Regions from separate parts of the Paenibacillus sp. KS-LC4 genome, predicted to be linked through region 2. Evidence: a T-box and tRNA genes for the amino acid it is inferred to sense, from the RefSeq annotation. Region 2 holds a T-box; the other holds one or more tRNA genes.
The links. A T-box is a leader RNA that pairs with one kind of tRNA and senses whether it is charged. The one in region 2 lies ahead of V5J77_RS08030 (valine--tRNA ligase), so its partner is inferred to be a tRNA-Val.

Region 1 (10,176 bases), 2.9 Mb from region 2:
CGAATGGTACTTGGGTAGGGGAGCGTTGAATATAGGTTGAAGGTATACCGTAAGGAGTGCTGGACTGTATTCAAGTGAGAATGCCGGTATGAGTAACGAAAAGACAAGTGAGAATCTTGTCCGCCGAAAGCCTAAGGGTTCCTGAGGAAGGCTCGTCCACTCAGGGTAAGTCGGGACCTAACGCGAGGCCGAAAGGCGTAGTGGAAGGACAACAGGTTCAAATTCCTGTACCACCGTAAACCGTTATGAGCAATGGGATGACGCAGAAGGGCAGTGACGCGGACTGATGGAATAGTCCGTCCAAGCAGTGAGGCTGATGAGTAGGCAAATCCGCTCATCGTAAGGCTGGGCTGTGATGGGGAGCGAAAATTACAGTAGCGAAGGTCATGCACTCCGGCTGCCGAGAAAAGTCTCTAGCCAGGTGAAGGTGCCCGTACCGCAAACCGACACAGGTAGGCGAGCAGAGCATGCTAAGGCGCGCGGAAGAACTCTCGTTAAGGAACTCGGCAAAATGACCCCGTAACTTCGGGAGAAGGGGTACCTCGGTAGGGTGAATAGCCCGAGGGGGTCGCAGTGAAAAGGCCCAAGCGACTGTTTAGCAAAAACACAGGTCTGTGCGAAGCCGTAAGGCGAAGTATACGGGCTGACGCCTGCCCGGTGCTGGAAGGTTAAGGGGAGCGGTTAGGGGTAACCCGAAGCTGTGAACCGAAGCCCCAGTAAACGGCGGCCGTAACTATAACGGTCCTAAGGTAGCGAAATTCCTTGTCAGGTAAATTCTGACCCGCACGAATGGCGTAACGACTTGGGCGCTGTCTCAACGAGAGATCCGGTGAAATTTTAATACCTGTGAAGATGCAGGTTACCCGCGACAAGACGGAAAGACCCCATGGAGCTTTACTGTAACTTGATATTGAACTTTGGTACGATCTGTACAGGATAGGTGGGAGCCATTGAAGCATGAGCGCCAGCTTGTGTGGAGGCGACGTTGGGATACCACCCTGATCGTATCGGAGTTCTAACCTAGGACCATGAAACTGGTTCGGGGACCGTGTCAGGTGGACAGTTTGACTGGGGCGGTCGCCTCCTAAAATGTAACGGAGGCGCCCAAAGGTTCCCTCAGAATGGTTGGAAATCATTCGGAGAGTGCAAAGGCATAAGGGAGCTTGACTGCGAGACCAACAAGTCGAGCAGGGACGAAAGTCGGGCTTAGTGATCCGGTGGTACCGAATGGAAGGGCCATCGCTCAACGGATAAAAGCTACCCTGGGGATAACAGGCTTATCTCCCCCAAGAGTCCACATCGACGGGGAGGTTTGGCACCTCGATGTCGGCTCATCGCATCCTGGGGCTGAAGTAGGTCCCAAGGGTTGGGCTGTTCGCCCATTAAAGCGGTACGCGAGCTGGGTTCAGAACGTCGTGAGACAGTTCGGTCCCTATCTGTCGCGGGCGCAGGAAATTTGAGAGGAGCTGTCCTTAGTACGAGAGGACCGGGATGGACGTACCGCTGGTGTACCAGTTGTTCCGCCAGGAGCACCGCTGGGTAGCCAAGTACGGACGGGATAAGCGCTGAAAGCATCTAAGCGCGAAGCCCCCCTCAAGATGAGATTTCCCAATTTAGTAAGACCCCTTGAAGACGACGAGGTTGATAGGTTCGGGGTAGAAGCGCAGCAATGCGTGCAGCTGACGAATACTAATCGGTCGAGGGCTTATCCTAATAACACGCTAAAGGTTCAGAGCTTGTCTTTCGCATCCAGTTTTCAATGTGCAACGTACATTGATTGATTTTAAGCATGATCATGGCCCGTTGGTCAAGTGGTTAAGACACCTCCCTTTCACGGAGGTAACAGGGGTTCGAGTCCCCTACGGGTCACCATATTATTTCGGAGGCTTAGCTCAGCTGGGAGAGCATCTGCCTTACAAGCAGAGGGTCGGGGGTTCGATCCCCTCAGCCTCCACCATTATGATTTTGAATACGGAGCTGTGGTGTAGAGGCCTAACATGCCTGCCTGTCACGCAGGAGACCGCGAGTTCGAATCTCGTCAGCTCCGCCATTCTTTCATTCTATGCCGTTGTAGCTCAATTGGTAGAGCAACTGACTTGTAATCAGTAGGTTGGGGGTTCAAGTCCTCTCGACGGCACCATCTTTTTCAAAAAAAATATGCGGTCGTGGCGGAATTGGCAGACGCGCTAGATTCAGGTTCTAGTGGTGTAACAGCCGTGGAGGTTCGAGTCCTCTCGACCGCACCATATTTTTTTGCGGACGTGGCTCAGTGGTAGAGCATCGCCTTGCCAAGGCGAGGGTCGCGAGTTCGAATCTCGTCGTCCGCTCCATTTTTATTTCGGGACGTAGCTCAGCTTGGTAGAGCACCTGGTTTGGGACCAGGGGGTCGCATGTTCAAATCGTGTCGTCCCGACCATTATAAGTTTTACAGTATGTCTGAACTTGCACAGCAATTGAAGCGCAAGAGCAGGCTTTTTTATTTGGAAGCAACACATAAGAGCGATAGCTTATATACGTAAGAAGCTTGCAATCCCACGTGAAGAGTGGCTCTGCAAGCTTCTTTTTTATAGGAACACAACTAATTGATTAAAGCCGTGGGCTAATTAACCGCAGCAATTGGGTTTCTGATGACTTTGACTTCGTAGAATGTAATCGTATTGGAGATAATATAGTCCGGTGTTCCCCCGCGGCGGGAATGGGCATCACGGAAAGCATCGCTGCGAGTCCAAGCATTAAAGTCCTCTTTCGTATTCCAACGCGTCACAATGGATACCTCCTCATAGTCCTTCGTTTTCTCTGTCAACAATACCTCAAGACCAAGGAAGCCCTCTGCTTTCTCTACGTCACCGACACGATCGAAACGCTCGATCAGCTTATGGGCATTGCCTTTTGTAATATGGGATGCATTCGTTACAATAATCATTTTAGTATCCTCCTGATTTTTTCTTGGATTTGGGATAATAATAGGATAGCCCTCATCAAATTTGATACGGGCATCCATGTTGTAAACATCTTTTAAAAACTCCGAGGTTAAAACCATTTGGGGCTCGCCTGTCATGGCGATTAATCCGCGTTTCATAGCAATCATATGGTCACAGTATGCTGCTGCTTGTTGGAGGTCATGTAAAACCATAACAATTGTAATCTGATAATCCCGATTAATTTGTTGAAGCATCTCCAGTACATCAAATTGATGTGCAATGTCGAGAAAAGTAGTAGGCTCGTCGAGCAGAAGAATATTTGTTTTTTGCGCTAACGCCATGGCGATTCGCGCTTTTTGCTGTTCACCTCCAGATAAAGTGTAAAACATTTGATGCTGATAACGTTTCGTGCCAGTAATGGTTAATGCCCAATCTATGATGTCGTTGTCTTCGTACGTCATTTTGTTTTTGAATAGAGGCTTGTGAGGTGAACGCCCGAAGGAAACGAGCTCACGCACCGTTAGATCAGGAATCATTTCTTTGGATTGAGTAAGCATCGCAATATCCTTGGCAAATTCTTTGGATTTGTAGCTTTTAAGCGGCTTCTGATTAATAAATACTTCGCCCTTATCTGGCGTAAGCAGCTTGGTAATGACCTTGAGCATGGTTGATTTTCCAGAGCCGTTAGGACCTACAATGGCCGTGATTTTCCCAGTAGGAATGATCATATTGGCATCTTCCATTTCAAAAGCACCAACAGATAAGCCTACATTTTCGATGTGGATAGCAGCATTCATCGAATTGCCCCCTTTTTGCGTAATAAGTAGAGAAAGAATGGTGCCCCTAGGCAGGCGAGAAGAATGCCTACAGGAAGCTCAATCGGATCAAACCAGGTACGTGCGAATGTATCTGCTAAAACGACCAATGCTGCTCCACCGACGATAGAAAGCGGAAGGAGAAAGCGGTAGTCGTCTCCGATAATTAAACGAACGGCATGTGGGACGACGAGCCCCACAAAACCGATTAATCCAGCTACGCTGACGGCAGCACCGGCTAATAGTGCAGCCAAAATGATGAGCAGAAAGCGCTGGATTTGAACCTTTTGTCCAAGCAGTTGAGCGGAGTCATCGCCAAGCAGCAGCACATTGGCAGGCTTAATGGCAAGGAAGCAGAGCAGCAGGCCGACTATGGCATAAGGTGCCATGAAGGAGAGATGGCTCCAGCTTCTTCCGTTTAGCCCACCTGCAAGCCAAGGGAGAACCGATTGTACACGGTCGCTGTAGACGACCATAAGTCCATTTGTTACAGCTCCGAGCAGTGCATTAATGGCTACGCCTGCTAGCACGATTTTGATAGGCGAGGTTCCTTTGTCCCATGCGCTCAAATAGATCAGCAGGCAAGTAAAGCTCGCGCCTAAAAAGGCTGCTATTGGCAGCATATAGCCAAGCTGCGGAAGGACAACCATTGTGATGACAGCGGCAAGACCGCCGCCAGCCGAAACCCCGATAATGCCGGGATCGGCCAGAGGATTGCGCATGACACCTTGTAATAGAGCACCTGAAGCAGCTAAGCAAGCGCCTACCAGCAGGCCTATAATGACACGGGGCATTCTTAAATTCATAATAATGGTTTCGTAACGGGGATCGGCATCGGAGGTGAGTACCTGGCCAATCTCTTTTAACGTAATCGGGACAGAGCCGTAAACGAGACCGAAATAAGTAACGAGCAGCAAAATAAGAGGCGCAATGATGATCGACCATTTGCGCCGGCGGCTTCGCTCTGTTTTATTCATGGCTGCTTCTTCTCTCGATCTAGCATTTCAATCATAAGGGTGAGCGCATCCGTTATACGGGTTCCCGGGTTTGTGCCGAACAGCTCGGCAGGCAGCACTTCGATAGCATTGTTTTTGACAGCATCTAATCCATTCCAGGCTGCATTGCTTTGCATTTCCTTAAGAAAGGCATCCTTTACCTGCTCAGGATTGCCATGTGTCATAATCATGACAACTTGCGGATTGGACTGTATAATTCTCTCAGAGTTGAGCTGGGCATATTGGGGATAGCTTTGAAGTGCTTCATAGTCGGAAGCAATATTTTCTCCGCCAGCCATCTCCAAAATATTGCCGCTGAGGGAGTTGGGCAGTGCAGCCATAAAGGTACCAGGAGCACCGTACACTAAGAGAGCTCGTGTCTTGTTCGTGCTGGCATCGACAGCAATTTGGCTAAGCTTATCGTCAATTTCGGCAATAAGCTCTTCCGCGCGCGGCTGCTTCTGAAGAAGCTGGCCTAAAAGCGTAATTTGCTTTTTAATATCGTCTATAGAGTGGGCAGAGGAGAGTACCATTTTGGCTCCAATGCTTTCAATAGTGGGGATATCCTTTGTATTCATAGGATTGTTGCCCAGAACGACATCCGCTTTCAAAAAGGCGATTTTCTCCAAATCAACCTCGTGAGTAGAGCCAATCTGCTGGACGGCCTCTGCTTCTTCGTTGCTCAATGGAACGGAGGAGGTAGGGCGGCCAACGAGAGTTCCCCCAAGGGCATAAATAATATCGGCTTCACCGTTGCTTAACGCTACAATATGCGAAGGGACAGCAGCAAATGTTAATTGCCTTCCTGCAAAATCGGTTATGGCTATGGCATTCTGTTTTTCAACATTGCTTGTAACCCCCTGTAGAGCATTCGAATCAACCGTTTGCGAGCAACCTGCTGCAGCTAAGAGAAGCAGAGCCAGCATTGCAGGGTATAAAATTTTCATATAATCCTCCCAATCCGATATGATAATGATTATTATTATTAAAATAATGATATTGTAAATGATAATCAATGTCAATAAGGGATAAACAATATATAGAAAAATAATATTAGCATTGAAAAATTAAATTCATAAAATTTGAATTGAAAATTATCATATTTTAATGTGTTAGTATAAAATAAATATATTTTATCAGTAAAATATGTATCATACCTCAAGGTTTGAAATCATATAAAGAAAAATAAAACAAAAATTATTAAAATAAGTGATTGACAAAATTAATGCAATTACGTTAATATCAAGTTGTCGAGCAGCTGAGAAAGCATTTGCTAGACATTCTTAAGAGCTGTGAAGGGCATGGTGAGCAGACTTAGGAGAGGGGAAGAGAAGGTATTTTTTTTGGCACTCAATTGATAATGATAATCATTAGCTTGATTGTTGTCTACCTTTTCTAAACTATTTTTTCCATACGACAGGAGAGGAGGAGAGAGACTTCATTCGTAAACTCCCAATATCAGCTTTCTTAATTGTTTGTTTTATGATTCTTCTTGCAGCACCGGCAGCTTATGCGCAGAGCATGGTAGACGGTACATATACGATTGATTACGTCATCAAGAAGGCTGAAGATGAATCTGCATCTATGGCAAATGATTATTGGGAAAAGCCTGCGAAGGCTATCGTTGAAAACGGGAAAATAACAGTGCAGCTGCAAATTAATCATAGTGCTTGGGTAACAGAGTTTAAAGTTCCTGGCGGTGGAGGTTACGTGAACACGAAGGTAATCAGCAGCAGTAAGGCTAATGATACGCGGGTTGTGCAGTTCAGCGTTGACGATTTGTCCCAAGCGATGCTGTCTAAAATTCATGTCACAGTTCCAGATATTGATTATGATCATGACTACACTATACGTTTTGTGTTTGATTCGAGCAGCCTGAAGCTTGTAAGCAAGGCAGAAACTCCAGCGATAACGGAGGCAACTCCCAAACCTGCAGCATCTGCGGAAACAAAGCCAACTGCTACACCGACTCCTAAGGTGTCTGCTTCCCCGAAAGCGACGAAGGCACCTGCTAAGGATATAAATGCCGGGGCAGCAGCTACAGCAGCACCAAAGGCTTCTGCTCAAGCAACGTCACCTGCTGCCGAAGAAAAAGGTACAGCTGACAGCCGTGTAGTGGAAAGCGCTGCCCCATTATCGACAGAATCTAAGGAAGCAGCAGCAAGTGCTTCTCCTGAAGCTGTAACGACTCCAAAAGCGTTAACTGATGCAACTGCTCCTGCAAAGGAGGCAATGGCTTCACCAGAGGAAGTGGAGAAGGCAGTATTAGAAGCAGAAACAGACGAAGCTGTTGAAGCTGCCAGTGCCGCCGAGGGCGAAGTGACGGCTGAGGATGCAGGCAGTGCTAATACAGCGGATACCGTTTCTGTAGAAGCTGCGGCAGAGGTAGAACCGCTTCAAGAGCGCTCCAATCATTGGGCGACGCCACTTGCGGTTATTGGTATCGTTATTTTAGCAGGAGCTGCTATGTATGTGTATCGTAAAAACAAAACCAAAACCAAAAACGAATAATAGGGAGTGTTTATAATTATGATTAAATCGTTCAAAAAAATGATGCCTTTGATGCTGTTGGTTATGGCTGTTGCTTTGGTTGTTCAAGTAGGCTCCGCATTTGCAGCAACTTCGCTGAACTTCACTGTTTTGAAGCCAGACGGTACCGTTTCTTATGCTGACGCATACGCAAACAGTCCAGCAAGCCTTGCATCGGATAATAAAACCGTTACTTTGTCCTTCTCCGGCGGCAGCTACATCAACTCGCTGAGCATTTCCAATGATGGCGGTTCTTCTTACACGGTTGTTAATGCAACTACTCTTGCAAACGGTGATAAAGAATTTACTTTCGTAGTAAATAATTTGAATGTTGATACTGTTGCTAAAATCCACGTTACAGTGCCGCCATTCCCAGGCTACCCAAATGGCTATAACACGGTTCACGACATCAAATTCGGTTGGGATCTGTAAGAGCATTCGCACAAATTAAACAAAGATAGAGTAAGAAGAACGGTCTGATTTAACCAGACCGTTCTTTTGCCGGGTAAATCAGCATGTTAGGGAATTACAAGGTTTTGCAAGCGAGACATAGAGATAGTGGAAATAAATGAACGGTTAAAAGGAGAGTAAGCAGGGTGAAAAAGCAATATACAAAAGTGGTAGCATTGCTTCTGGCATTCGTGTTAATGCTGCAAGTAGCAAGCATTGGTCCAATTGCTCAAGCGGCGACTACAACGGTGCCGGATGGCGAATATCCAATCAGCTTTCGTTATTTGAAAGATAATACGAATGAAACTTCAGTTCTGGAGCAGATGGTTGTTGTTCAGAACACAGGTAAACTAATCGTTAAAGACGGCAAGGCTCAATTTGAAAATGAATTTTATAAATATACAGCATTTAAACATTTTTCTTCCCGAATGGATGGTCAAGAAAAGGCAACGATTAATGGTCAAACGATTACAGGTCTAGATGGGTATGCCCCGGTAACGCCGATCTTGCTTGGTGATGGAACGAACCCAGATTCTGCTAAGGCAAGAATCGATATAGCTGATTTGAGCAAGCGTCAGGATATTTTGGTACATGTCGTTATACCGGCTGCAAGTTATGACAACTGGTATAACCTACAGCTCGATTTGGACACAACAACGCTTCCTACTGGTCCAGTAGATGGCGGCGGTGACAATGGCAGCGGCAGTGAAGCGGTAACACTTGAGAAGCTGAATGAGCTTTTCACAGTTACAAGATCCGTTTATGAAAGCACTTATGAAGGTACAGGAGATGGCTTCTACCCTGCTGGCTCCAAAACAAAGCTTTATAATGCGATTCAATTGGCGGACGGCATCGCTTCATCGGCAGGTGGCAATATTGAATTGATTAAAGCGGCCTACGCCATTCTCAATGAGGCTAAAAAAGAATATGAGGCTGGACGAATTAGCGTCAGCAAAATTGCTTTGTTCCAAGCTATAACAGATGCAGGGGCATTTGCTGCTACTGTTAAAAATACGGGGACGGCAGATAACGGAAGTGGAACGAGCATTATAAGCGATGGAGAGTATCCATATAATTATGAGCTTCGTATGCAAAACGCCATTCATACGGCAAATGGCTGGGCTTTTAACAAGGATGCCACCCAAAAACAAGTCAATGATGCCATGCTTGCTTTGCAAACGGAGGAGGCATTCGTAAAAGGCCAACGCTACAATGCGCACGTTCTCGATCTTATTGTTCTGAACTCACTTGCAAGCGATGCTGAAATTTCGGAGTTTGCAGGAGATTTCGCTTCGCAAATCACATTGCTGCAAGGTATGGTCAAACATACAGTTGCCAATATTCCGTTTAAAGCAGCGGTTGACGAGTCTGCTTTGAAAGCTTCTTCCCCGTCGAGAAACGGCGGATTTTCGACTGCCATCTCGCCATCATTTTATAAAGTGAACAGCCTGTCTGATGCAGACCAAACGATCTATCAGGTTGCAGTGAGAAATGATAATGCATTAGATAGCACATTCCAAGGGCTATCTTACCTGCAATATGAAAGCAATTCAGTAACTAAATCCGTATATTTGAGCTTTAACTCCGAACAGTTCAAGACGTTAAAGGCTACTATTGCTGCTGCTCAAGAGCTGCATGATCAAGCGGTAGTAGGTACAGCAACTGGTCAATACGATAGCAATACAAAAGCAGCGCTTCTTACTGCTATTGAAGCTGCTACAGCGAAAGCTGAGCAATTGTCGGCTGCAAGACCGCAATTAATCAGCGCCAACACAACACTGGAGCAAGCAGTGACGGCATTTAAAGCATCAGCAAACCGTCAAATTAATTATGCAGCTTTACATGCAACTAATCAGGCATTCTCCAGCATGGACAGCTACTTCCTGAAACCTGCAAATGTAACTTCAGTTGACGGCTCCACATTTGTCAGCTTTACAATCAAAGACAGCAGTATCGTTACGGCCTTCAAAGTGAAGGAAAACGGCGTACTAGTTGACTCTATGATTGTAAGCACAGATACATTGGCTAATACAAGAGTAGTTAAGTTCAAAGTGAGTGATTTGACAGCGCTGCTGGACGCTCAGGTTCATATTTCCATGCCGACTGTCATTGATCCGAGATCAGGACAGCCTTATGAGGCGGATCATAACATTCGCTTGAGCTTTGGTACAGGTGATGCTACAGCTTTGAAAGCAAGCATAACGGCCGCTCAAAAATTGCACGATGAAGCAGCCGAGGGAACAGTAATGGATAAATATCCTGCTGAGGCTAAAGCGAAGCTGCAAACGGCAATTAATGCTGCGAAAGCTATTACAACTAACCCGCTAGCGACAGAAACACAAGTAAAAGACGGCAGCGCTGCTCTGGAACAAGCAGTTTATTCATTTAAGGCTGCAAAGGTTTTGAGCAATGGTACTTACAGCATGGTGTTGAAATCATCTGATGAAGGTATTTTTGAGCATTTGG
Region 2 (10,176 bases):
AAAAGCAATAACATCCAGCCATTTTTCTTCATCGTTCAACGCCTCTCGCCAAGTAATGACAACTGCATTCTATTATACCTTAGTATGATTTCCGTTTACAATGCGCGTATAGTCTCAAACCATGTTTTTTGTGTCAGAATCGCTTCCATTAGCGCTCGCTGTACCGACCACAAGTGTGCCTGAGAAGGGTTTTTATCATATTCCGTAAGCGACGAAGCTGCCGTATTTACCGCTTGGACCACCGCCCCCATCAACGCTTTACCCGCCTCGTCTTGAATGCCGGACTCCATCGCCTTTATGCTGAGCGTCCATTTTTGATGCTCTGCCCTCCAAGCCTTCGCCGCATTCTCGCCAAGCGGAGCAAGAGCAGGCTGCTCCAGCTGTGCCAGCGTCAAATCATCCAGCATGCTTATCAAGGCATTCGTCTGCTCAAAAAAATGGTTAGCCTCTGACGCCTTTCCTGAAAAAGGAAACCTCTGTGGAGCCAAAATAATCAGCTCCTTCACATAGACCTCGGTGCCTGGCAGCATTTTGCTCAGCGCAATTGCCCTGCTGCGGTCACCCGCCATCCCCGCATATACCCGGTAGTCGTCTGCTGTTGTCGAAGCAGCAGCTGCATATCCCTTGCTAGCCAGCTCCTCCATTGCGGCATCCTTGCCTTCCGAGTTGCTAAATACGCCATATTGCAGCAAATGGTAGGCTTGTGGCTGGATAGCCAGTTCTACCGCTTCAAGCGGCGCAGCTGAGCTCCCGCCATTCCCGGCACCTGCTTCCGTGCCCAAGCCATTTTCCGCACCTTGCGATGCTGGATTGCCGCTAACCGCACTCGACTGCCCGCCCGAATTAAAGGGAACCGCCGAGGAGGAATCCAAAAATAAAGATAGCAGCAAATAACCGAACAATGCTCCTGTTGCCAGCGCCCCAGCGACAGATAAAAAAACGTTGATCCACGAGGGCGAATGGCCAAGCTTGCGAATAGAGCGAACCGGACGTTTTCCTAGTTCAAGCTCTAGCTCAGGCGAATGCCGCTCGCTGTCATTTGCCCATCCATAGTTGGACTTTTCTGGCCCATGCTCCGCTCCATTGTCATTCCATTTTGAGCCGCTGAAAGACGGCGCCTGCTGCTGGCGACGATCATTTGATAGCAGCCCCTCTTCCTTCCCGTCCATCGGGTACTGCTCCTTAGTATTAGAAACAGGAGACTCATTATCCACTATATGTTTCGGCGATTTCGAAAAAATGGGCGCATCGGCATGAGAATGAGAATGGATTCGACCAGCCGTCTTTGTCTTAATTTGTTCAGGCAAGTGATGATCTGACTCGCGAATCAATTGCTCCAGCCGATCCATTTCCTCCCCGGCCTGGCTGCTCCATGGACTGAATTGCTCATCTGAATAAGAGGCTGCATTTTTATATAAGGGGATGACTTCAGCAAAGCTTTCCTGCTTTGCAGCACCAGGCTGCGCAGAAGCAGCCTGAATATCCGCAACAGGCTGCGCCGCGGCCATCTGCTTAGTTTCGGAGCGTGAAGCTTGTCCGGCTTGGTCGAAACGGTACGTAATGCGGTTTTTTGAGTTCATGTCATTCTCTCCTTGTCTCATTCTTCTATTCCTACTCTATGAGACAATTAAGAGATTTATGATTATGAACAAACGAATACGCTAGCAAAACGACTTCGTCGTCCTTTGGCGGCGCAGCCCGTTTCACCGAGAAATATAAGCCCATTTATAAGTGCAAAACTTATAAAATCTTATATCTTAAATAACATTCGCAGCTTACCGCAAGTTTCGTACAGTCGACAACCTTTTTTGCTATAAAAAGCTGAGGGAATTGTATCCATACTACAAAAGCGGTGCTAGCCCATTTGAATGCATGATGTAAATATCTTCAAAGTCATCTCCATTATATGGACGCAGCCCCTGTTGGCAACGAAACAAAAAACGCTGGAAAACGATTTTCACGTTTTCCAGCGTTTTAATGGAGTTCATATGTCCTTATGCAAGCGACAGCAGCTTATTTACGACCTGCCTTCAGCCATTTAGCCAAAGCATCCGCCGTTTTCCAAATATCGCCGGCTCCCATCGTGATGACTAAATCGCCAGCAGAAGCAGCTGTCTTCAAATACTCCAGCACTTCTTCCTTTGTTGCAATAAACGTCGTATTCGCATTGCTGTTCGTCTTAATCAGCTCAACCAGCTTCTCCGAGTTGACGCCCTCAATTTGCTGTTCGCCAGCTGGTGAATAAATATCGGTAATGATGACCTCGTCCGCCTCCGGAAACGCTCGGCTGAACTGGTCGAGAAGGAAATAGGTGCGCGTGTAGCGCTGCGGCTGGAACACAGCGACAATCCGTTTGCCCGTCGCTTTGGCAGCACTGATCGTTGCACTGATCTCAGTAGGATGATGGGCATAATCGTCAATAACGAGAATGTCCTCTACTTCGCCGAGCACCTGAAAGCGACGCTTCGCGCCAATGAAATCACGAATGGCGTTCGCAATTTGTGCAAAAGGCAGCCCTGCTTCCAGACAGGTAATAATGGTTGCCATCGCGTTATAAACATTATGTTTACCTGGCACAGACAGTTCAACCTCGCCCAGCAGCTTTCCATGGTGGGTCAGCTCGAACGATACTTTGCGGTCACCAAGCACGATTTTCTCTGCCTTGTACTGGGCTTCACCATCAATGCCGTAAGTAACGAGCTGTGATGGGTCGAGCGATTGGCCTGCATACAGCTTGCTGATGATCTCGTCAATGTTGTCATCGTCCGCGCATACGATAGCTTTGCCATCCGGCTTTACCTGCGACAGAAACTGAACGTAGGCAGCCTTCAGCTTGCCGAAATCCCCGTCATAGTTTTCCAAATGATCCGGTTCGATATTGGTTACAATCGCAATAGACGGTTGATAATGCAGGAAAGAGCCATCGCTCTCGTCGGCTTCCGCTACGACGTAATCCCCTTTTCCCGCCTTTGCATTTGTGCCGACGTTTACAATCTCGCCGCCAATAATATACGTTGGATCGGTGCCGCAGTTTTCCATAACGAGCGCGATCATTGATGAGGTCGTCGTCTTGCCATGAGCGCCGGCAACAGCAACGCCCTTGCCTTCATTCATAAGCTGAGCCAGCATTTGCGAACGATGCAGCACCGGAATATTGAGAGCTTCCGCGGCACGGCGCTCTACATTATCCTGTGTTAGCGCAGTGGAGTAAACCACCAGCTCCGCACCTTTAATATTTTCCGGCTCATGACCGATATAGATTTTTGCGCCCTTCGCCGCCAGCTTCTCAGTGAGCTCCTGACGAGCGACATCAGAACCCGTTACCGTATAGCCCTTCTCCAGCATAACGCGGGCGATAGCGCTCATCCCGTAACCGCCTATTCCGATGAAATGAACATGTTTTGCTGTATTCAAAGACGGTTCACCAACCTTTTTCAGAATCAGAGTTGTACAATAAGCGGGCGCGAACGTCCGCTATTAAATAAAGCGTGCCGGTCACAACCCCAAGGTCTGTTTCCCCGGTCAAATGCTGCAGTTGCTCAAGCGCTGCCTTCCAGTCAGGCTCCACAATCAGTTCAAAATCCTCGTCCCCCTGCACAGCACGTACGAGATCAGCCAACGCCTGCGCATCCTTTTTGTTGCGAAAATCAGGCTCGGTCACAATTAGCGTATCTACTATTGGCAGTATATGCTTCATAACCTCGCGATGATTCTTATTATCCAGCATACCCATCATTAGGATTAAACGATCATAACGATAGGTTGATTTTAATGCGGCAGCAAGCGTCTGTGCTCCCTCAGGATTATGAGCGCCATCAATGAGAATACGCGGGGAATGCGACACCATTTCCAGACGCCCGGGCCATGCGGCAAGGCGCAGCCCCTCCTCCAGCGCATCATCCTCCACAATAAGAGCCGCATATTGGCGAAGCACCTCAAGGGCCATCACTGCGACCGCTGCATTCGCGCGCTGATGAGCTCCGTTGAGCGTGATCGTTAGTGGATGAATCGGACGGAAAAGCCCATCAAAACGGAACGTTTGCTCATCCTCGCGGACCGAAAGCGCCGTCTCGCTGAACTGCTCGCCTAACAAATAGAGCGAGCTTTTGCTGTCGATCGCTTTTTGCCGAATCACTTCAATCACTTCTGGCTGCGTAACCGCACTCACAACAGGAACGCCGGGCTTAATAATGCCTGCCTTTTCCGCTGCCACCTTCTCCAGCGTATCACCAAGGCGATCCATATGGTCATGCCCGACATTGGTGATGATAGAGAGAACAGGCGTCACAATATTCGTAACGTCCATTCGTCCGCCAAGCCCCGTTTCCCATACGACATAATCGGGATAGGTTACTTTAGCGAAATACAATATAGCCAGCGCCGTAGACACCTCGAACATCGTAGGAGACCCCAGCTCAGTTGCCGCAATTTCCTCAACGACAGGCTTTAGCATATTCGACAGCTCAAGCAGCGTCTGCTCTTCAATATCCGCATTGTTATATTGAAAACGATTCGTAAACTTCGTAATGTATGGGGATGTGAACGTACCAACATCATAACCGCATTTAATGAGCGTGCTCGTCAAAAAAGCACAGGTAGAGCCTTTGCCGTTCGTTCCAGCGACATGGATAAACTTCAATCTGCGATGCGGATTGCCAAGCCGCTCCATCAATACTAGAGCCCGCTCAAGACCAGGCCTTATTCCAAACGGAATAAGGCCATTTATCCAATCCACCGCTTCCTGGTACGACTGAAGCCCGCCGCTTTCCGGCTGGCCTGAGAGATGATTTGTCATCGTAGAAACGCCTTCTTTCTTCCCGGTGTCTATCCGCGCAAATCCGCGATTCTAGCTTGAACCTTATCGCGTTTGTCCGCATAATCCTTCATTTTGGAGCGTTCCTCTTCGATAACCTTCGCAGGCGCCTTCGCTACAAAGCCCTCATTGCCCAGCTTTTTCTCAATGCGGGTTACTTCGCTGTTAAGCGTCGCAAGCTCCTTCTCAAGCCTTGCGATTTCCTGCGAAATATCAATCAGCCCTGCAAGCGGGAAGTACAGCTCCGCACCCGTTACAATACCGCTCATCGCCTTATCCGGAGCCAATAAATCAAGACCAGTCTCAAGCTTCGAGGTTCCGCAGAACCGGCGGACAAACTCTTCATTGCGAGTCAGAATGACCGCTTCAGCCTCGCTCGTTGGCTTAATCAACAGCTCGATTTTTTTGCTCATCGGCACATTTACTTCCGCGCGGACATTGCGCACCGAGCGGATAATATCCATCAGCAGCTCCATTTCCTTCACTGCTTCAGGCGCCTCTAGCGCAGCATCGTACTGCGGCCATGCGGCAAGCGTAATCGTCTCGCCTTCATGCGGCAGATGCTGCCAAATTTCCTCACTGATGTAAGGCATAAACGGATGAATCAGGCGCTGCGTGCGGTCAAGCACATAAGCGAGCACCGATTTTGTCGCTTGCTTCGCTTCTTCATCGTTGCCATAGAGGTTAAGCTTCGCAAACTCAATATACCAGTCGCATAGGTCATCCCAGATGAAATTGTACAGCTGGCGTCCCGTTTCTCCAAACTCATAGCTGTCCATCAAACGGGTTACTTCGCGAACCGTTTCGTTCAGGCGGTGCAAAATCCAGCGATCCGCCGTACCTAGCTTGCCCGTAATATCAATGTCGCTCGCTGCGAATCCTTCCAGATTCATCAGCGCAAAACGCGAGGCATTCCAAATTTTATTCGCAAAGTTGCGTGCCTGCTCAACCTTCTCAAAGCGGAAGCGCAAATCCTGTCCCGGCGTGCTGCCTGTCGAAAGCATATAGCGCATCGCATCAGCGCCGTACTGTTCAATGACCTCCAGCGGATTGATGCCGTTGCCAAGCGACTTGGACATTTTATTGCCATTCGCATCGCGTACGAGACCGTGAATCAGCACATCCTTGAACGGCTTTTGCTCCGTAAACTCCAATGCGGTAAAAATCATTCGGGATACCCAGAAGAAAATAATATCGTAGCCCGTCACCAAAACATTCGTCGGATAGTAGCGTTTTAAGTCCTCTGTCTGCTCTGGCCAGCCAAGCGTCGAGAACGGCCACAGACCTGAGCTGAACCATGTATCCAAAACATCCTCATCCTGGCGAAGCTCCGTGCTGCCACAAGATGGACAGCTCGTTACTTCCTCTTGTGCTACATGCATTTCACCGCAGGCATCGCAATACCAAGCTGGAATACGGTGTCCCCACCACAGCTGACGGGAAATACACCAGTCATGTACATTTTCAATCCAGTGCAAATAAATTTTCTCAAAACGGTCCGGAACGAAGGTTACCCCTTCGCTGGATTTCTGCGCTTTAATTGCCTGTTCAGCGAGCGGCTTCATTTCAACGAACCATTGCGTTGACAGGTAAGGCTCAACAACTGCACCGCTGCGCTCACTATGACCTACCTGATGAACATGATCCTCAATCAGCACGCACACGCCCTGCTCCTGCAAATCCTGCACAAGCTGCTTGCGACAGTCGAAACGATCCAGTCCCGCATAAGGGCCAGCTTCCGCATTCATCTTGCCGGACTCGTCCATCACGATAATTTGCGGCAGATCATGGCGAAGGCCTACCTCAAAGTCATTCGGATCATGGGCAGGCGTAATTTTAACAGCACCGGAGCCAAAATCCTTATCTACATATTCGTCGCCAATAATTGGAATTTCACGACCGATAACGGGCAATACGATCATTTGGCCAATCAGGTGCTGGTAACGCTCATCTTCAGGATGAACGGCAACCGCGCTATCGCCAAGCATCGTTTCCGGACGTGTTGTCGCAACCGTAATATGCCCTGAGCCATCCTTAAGCGGATATTGCAAATGGTATAAATGGCCGTTCAGCTCTTTATGCTCAACCTCAATATCGGACAAGGCCGTTCTCGCAGCCGGGTCCCAGTTGATGATTTTTTTGCCGCGGTAAATAAGGCCTTTCTTGTACAGCTGTACAAAAACCTCGCGAACAGCCTTGGACAGCCCCTCATCAAGTGTGAAGCGTTCACGCGAATAATCGAGCGACAGCCCCATCTTTGCCCATTGGCCGCGAATCGTCTCCGCGTATTGCTCCTTCCAATCCCATACCTGCTCCAAAAAAGCCTCGCGTCCGAGATCGTAGCGGGATTGTCCTTGCTCGCGCAGCTTCTGCTCCACCTTCGTCTGGGTTGCAATGCCTGCATGGTCCGTTCCCGGCAGCCACAGAGCATCAAAGCCCTGCATCCGCTTAAAGCGAATGAGAATATCCTGCAAGGTGAAATCGAGCGCATGCCCAATGTGCAAAACGCCCGTTACATTCGGCGGGGGAATAACGATCGTATAAGTCTCGGCCTCTGGGCGCTGACCCGCTTCGAAAAATTTTCCATTCATCCAGAAGTCATACCACTTCAGTTCAGCGGCTTTTGGGTCGTAGGTCGTCGGCATCGCCGGCGTCGTTTGATTTTCAGACATAAGCTCCATCCTCCACATATCGCATAATGGCATCCATACTTAATTTTGAATACAAAAAAACCTTCCGCCCTTATAGCAAAGGACGAAAGGTTAGCTTCCGTGGTACCACCTTTGTTCCGCGCGTCTTGCAGCTGCGCGGCACTCAAACAGATAACGGCTGTGGCCGGCTTGAATTCACGAATGGCAATCCGCTTGATTCAAGCAACTCCAGGGCGACTTGTACGAGTAAAATCCTGCGGAACTCTCAGCACTAACGGCTCCGCTCTCTGAAGGCTTGGCTGCGTACTCTTCCCCTTCAACGTCGTTCGTTGACTTAAAGACATATTTATTTAATGATACACTCTTTGTGAAAAAAAGTCAAATAAGGCTAGTACATTATTTCGGATGACCTCTCACATTTGCCCATCCAATTAATCGTTAAGCTACTCCTGCAAACCAAAGCCATTTTTCCGCTCGGCATCAGATAAGGAAAGCTCGTTATTCCAAAGGGATTTTTGAAGACTTTGCACCTTCAAGCCCAACTCTATATTCCAGTCACCTAATGGAACAAAGGTGTTGTTCGTCAACTGAATAACACCGCTATCCTTAATCGGCAGCCTTGCTGTTCGACCATTTCTTGTAAACTCGATATCTGTTTTGCCAATGCTATAATCCAATTTAAACCCTTCGGAAAACTCTTTTAATGGGACATAATATTTTCCTCTCATAATAAAAGCAGGTTGATTACTATAGCGTAAATATGCTCCGCCTGATGTGATTGCTAAGGGACGTGTTAAATAAAACATCTCCTTGTGACTAAAGGTATCCACGCCCCATTGCCACGTTTCTTCATACGTAACAGGCAAACTTAAGCCATAGGGAATATAATAAATGAAAGGTGGATAGCTAGCAGGCCTTGCAAAATAATACTGAATCATATATACCTCATCTGAAAGCCAATTAATGCCTTCAGCAGTCGCCTTATACTCCGAGTTATATTTTTTTATAAGCTTTAGCGACTTCAAATCATAAATATAAACAACAGATGCTGTAACAGCATCTTTCACCTGTGTTTCTGCGATTAACACTAGATATTTATTTGAAGGAGACACATACGTTTTTAAATGAGTTGCAGGACCTTGAAACAAAATACTTTTGCTACCCTTAACTGTACCTGTCACTGTCCATTTTATTTGAGCATTGATTGTCTCATTTTGCTTCCTAACCGTTGTTGTCCCAAAGAAAAACGTTGCATCCATTGGTCCATTTGTATGATTTGTTTTCTGGTGAGAGGTTATTTTAACCGTTTCTCCCTTCCCTCCACCATAATTGACAAGATGGCAATTAACGTAATTATTGTCAGGGCAATATACCCCGTAGCCCCCCGATTTGGGATGCGGATTTAATGTGAATTGTGTATCAACCACCTCTCGGGGTTCAATTATTAATCCACCAGAGTAGGCACGCTTATTATCTTTTAAAGAAAAATAGTCATATTCATCCTTTTTCTCAGAATAAATAGAGTAGATTCCTAATGAACGATATAGATGAATCAACCTGGATGAATAGGCAGTCGTCTGATCCTTAAATTGCTTGATTTTACGAACCGTTTTTGTATTATAGTCAAACTCATAAAGTGTGATTAAAAAGTTTTTAGTATACTTCTCCGTCTTACCTTTTTGCATAATGGCAGCATATGCTTTTACACTAGTTGGTGAAATGCTAATTATAGATTTATTTTCATGAATATACCCATCCGCACTATTCAGCTGAATATCTTTATCATTAAATGTGTATTCGTTCATCTTTCTTTTTCCTGTATCGAAGCTGATTTCGGTTGTCTTTACCACAAGCTTGCTAGAATTCAAATCATAATAAATTTGTACTGCATGTCTGATCCTTTCTTCCTTCCCTTCACTGCTTTGACTTACGGCCGCAAAGCTAGTGGATGGCAGGCTTAGAATTAAAATAATGGTAATAATAAGCTTGTACATTTTCCCCATCGAACCCACCCTATAACATGTATTTAAATGAAATAAATCTCACTTAGTATACCTGTTGAAAAATAAGTTTACAATTATTTCTTGATAGATTAGCTGTTTGAAAGTTATATAAATGCAAATAACGTTCTTCAGCTGCCTAATACAGGCGCTGAAGAACGTTGTATTTTGATTAGATAAATTAATGTGCGCTATGGAATATAGAGCAGCTGCCCTTCCTCCACCGCCGACTCATTTAAGCCGTTGTATAGCAAAATCTCCCGCGGATTCAAGCTGTAGCGCACCGCAATGGAATCAAGCGTCTCATCGCGCTGCACGATGCATACCCGAATTTTACGGAATTCCCGCTCATCGGATTGCTTCAAAAACAAATTGCGCCATTCGATCTCATCGCCTGCGGGTTGCTGTGCCTTCGTCTGCTCCAACGCATATTCCGCTGCCTCCTGCTCCGCTGCTTGCCGCGCCAATTGCTCACGCTTGCTCGTTTGCAGCAGCGTCACAAGCCCGACGCCTGATGCAGGCGATGCCGCCGTTTCCGGCGCCTTGCTGCCAAAGGCTATGCGCATCTCCTGCTTCTCAGGCTCTGCCTGCGGCTCCGCACTTGCTTCCTCCGCCTCCTGCCACTCGCTTAAACGTTCGAGCTCGCTCTCCTGCCACGGAGAAGCGTCGTGGCCGCTCTGCTCTGCTGCCGCCGGAATGTAGGCTTCTTCTT

Region 1: it has a tRNA-Val gene. The T-box ahead of V5J77_RS08030 (valine--tRNA ligase) is inferred to sense a tRNA for this amino acid. The anticodon was not compared.

What each region holds. Positions count from the first base shown of each region.
Region 1 covers NZ_CP145905.1:5,234,737-5,244,912, reverse strand. Annotated here, with positions in the region: rRNA gene V5J77_RS22240 (23S ribosomal RNA) at 1-1,713, shown strand, start outside; tRNA gene V5J77_RS22235 (tRNA-Glu) at 1,798-1,872, shown strand; tRNA gene V5J77_RS22230 (tRNA-Val) at 1,882-1,957, shown strand; tRNA gene V5J77_RS22225 (tRNA-Asp) at 1,974-2,050, shown strand; tRNA gene V5J77_RS22220 (tRNA-Thr) at 2,065-2,140, shown strand; tRNA gene V5J77_RS22215 (tRNA-Leu) at 2,160-2,246, shown strand; tRNA gene V5J77_RS22210 (tRNA-Gly) at 2,256-2,330, shown strand; tRNA gene V5J77_RS22205 (tRNA-Pro) at 2,340-2,416, shown strand; gene isdG (heme oxygenase) at 2,600-3,718, opposite strand; gene V5J77_RS22195 (iron ABC transporter permease) at 3,715-4,713, opposite strand; gene V5J77_RS22190 (ABC transporter substrate-binding protein) at 4,710-5,678, opposite strand; gene isdC (heme uptake protein IsdC) at 6,214-7,242, shown strand; gene V5J77_RS22180 (NEAT domain-containing protein) at 7,261-7,692, shown strand; gene V5J77_RS22175 (NEAT domain-containing protein) at 7,857-10,176, shown strand, end outside.
Region 2 covers NZ_CP145905.1:1,866,589-1,876,764, reverse strand. Annotated here, with positions in the region: gene V5J77_RS08050 (DUF4321 domain-containing protein) at 1-32, opposite strand, end outside; gene V5J77_RS08045 (SPOR domain-containing protein) at 96-1,580, opposite strand; gene murC (UDP-N-acetylmuramate--L-alanine ligase) at 2,014-3,414, opposite strand; gene V5J77_RS08035 (folylpolyglutamate synthase/dihydrofolate synthase family protein) at 3,422-4,795, opposite strand; gene V5J77_RS08030 (valine--tRNA ligase) at 4,825-7,485, opposite strand; T-box leader at 7,561-7,793, opposite strand; gene V5J77_RS08025 (hypothetical protein) at 7,908-9,467, opposite strand; gene V5J77_RS08020 (LysM peptidoglycan-binding domain-containing protein) at 9,656-10,176, opposite strand, start outside.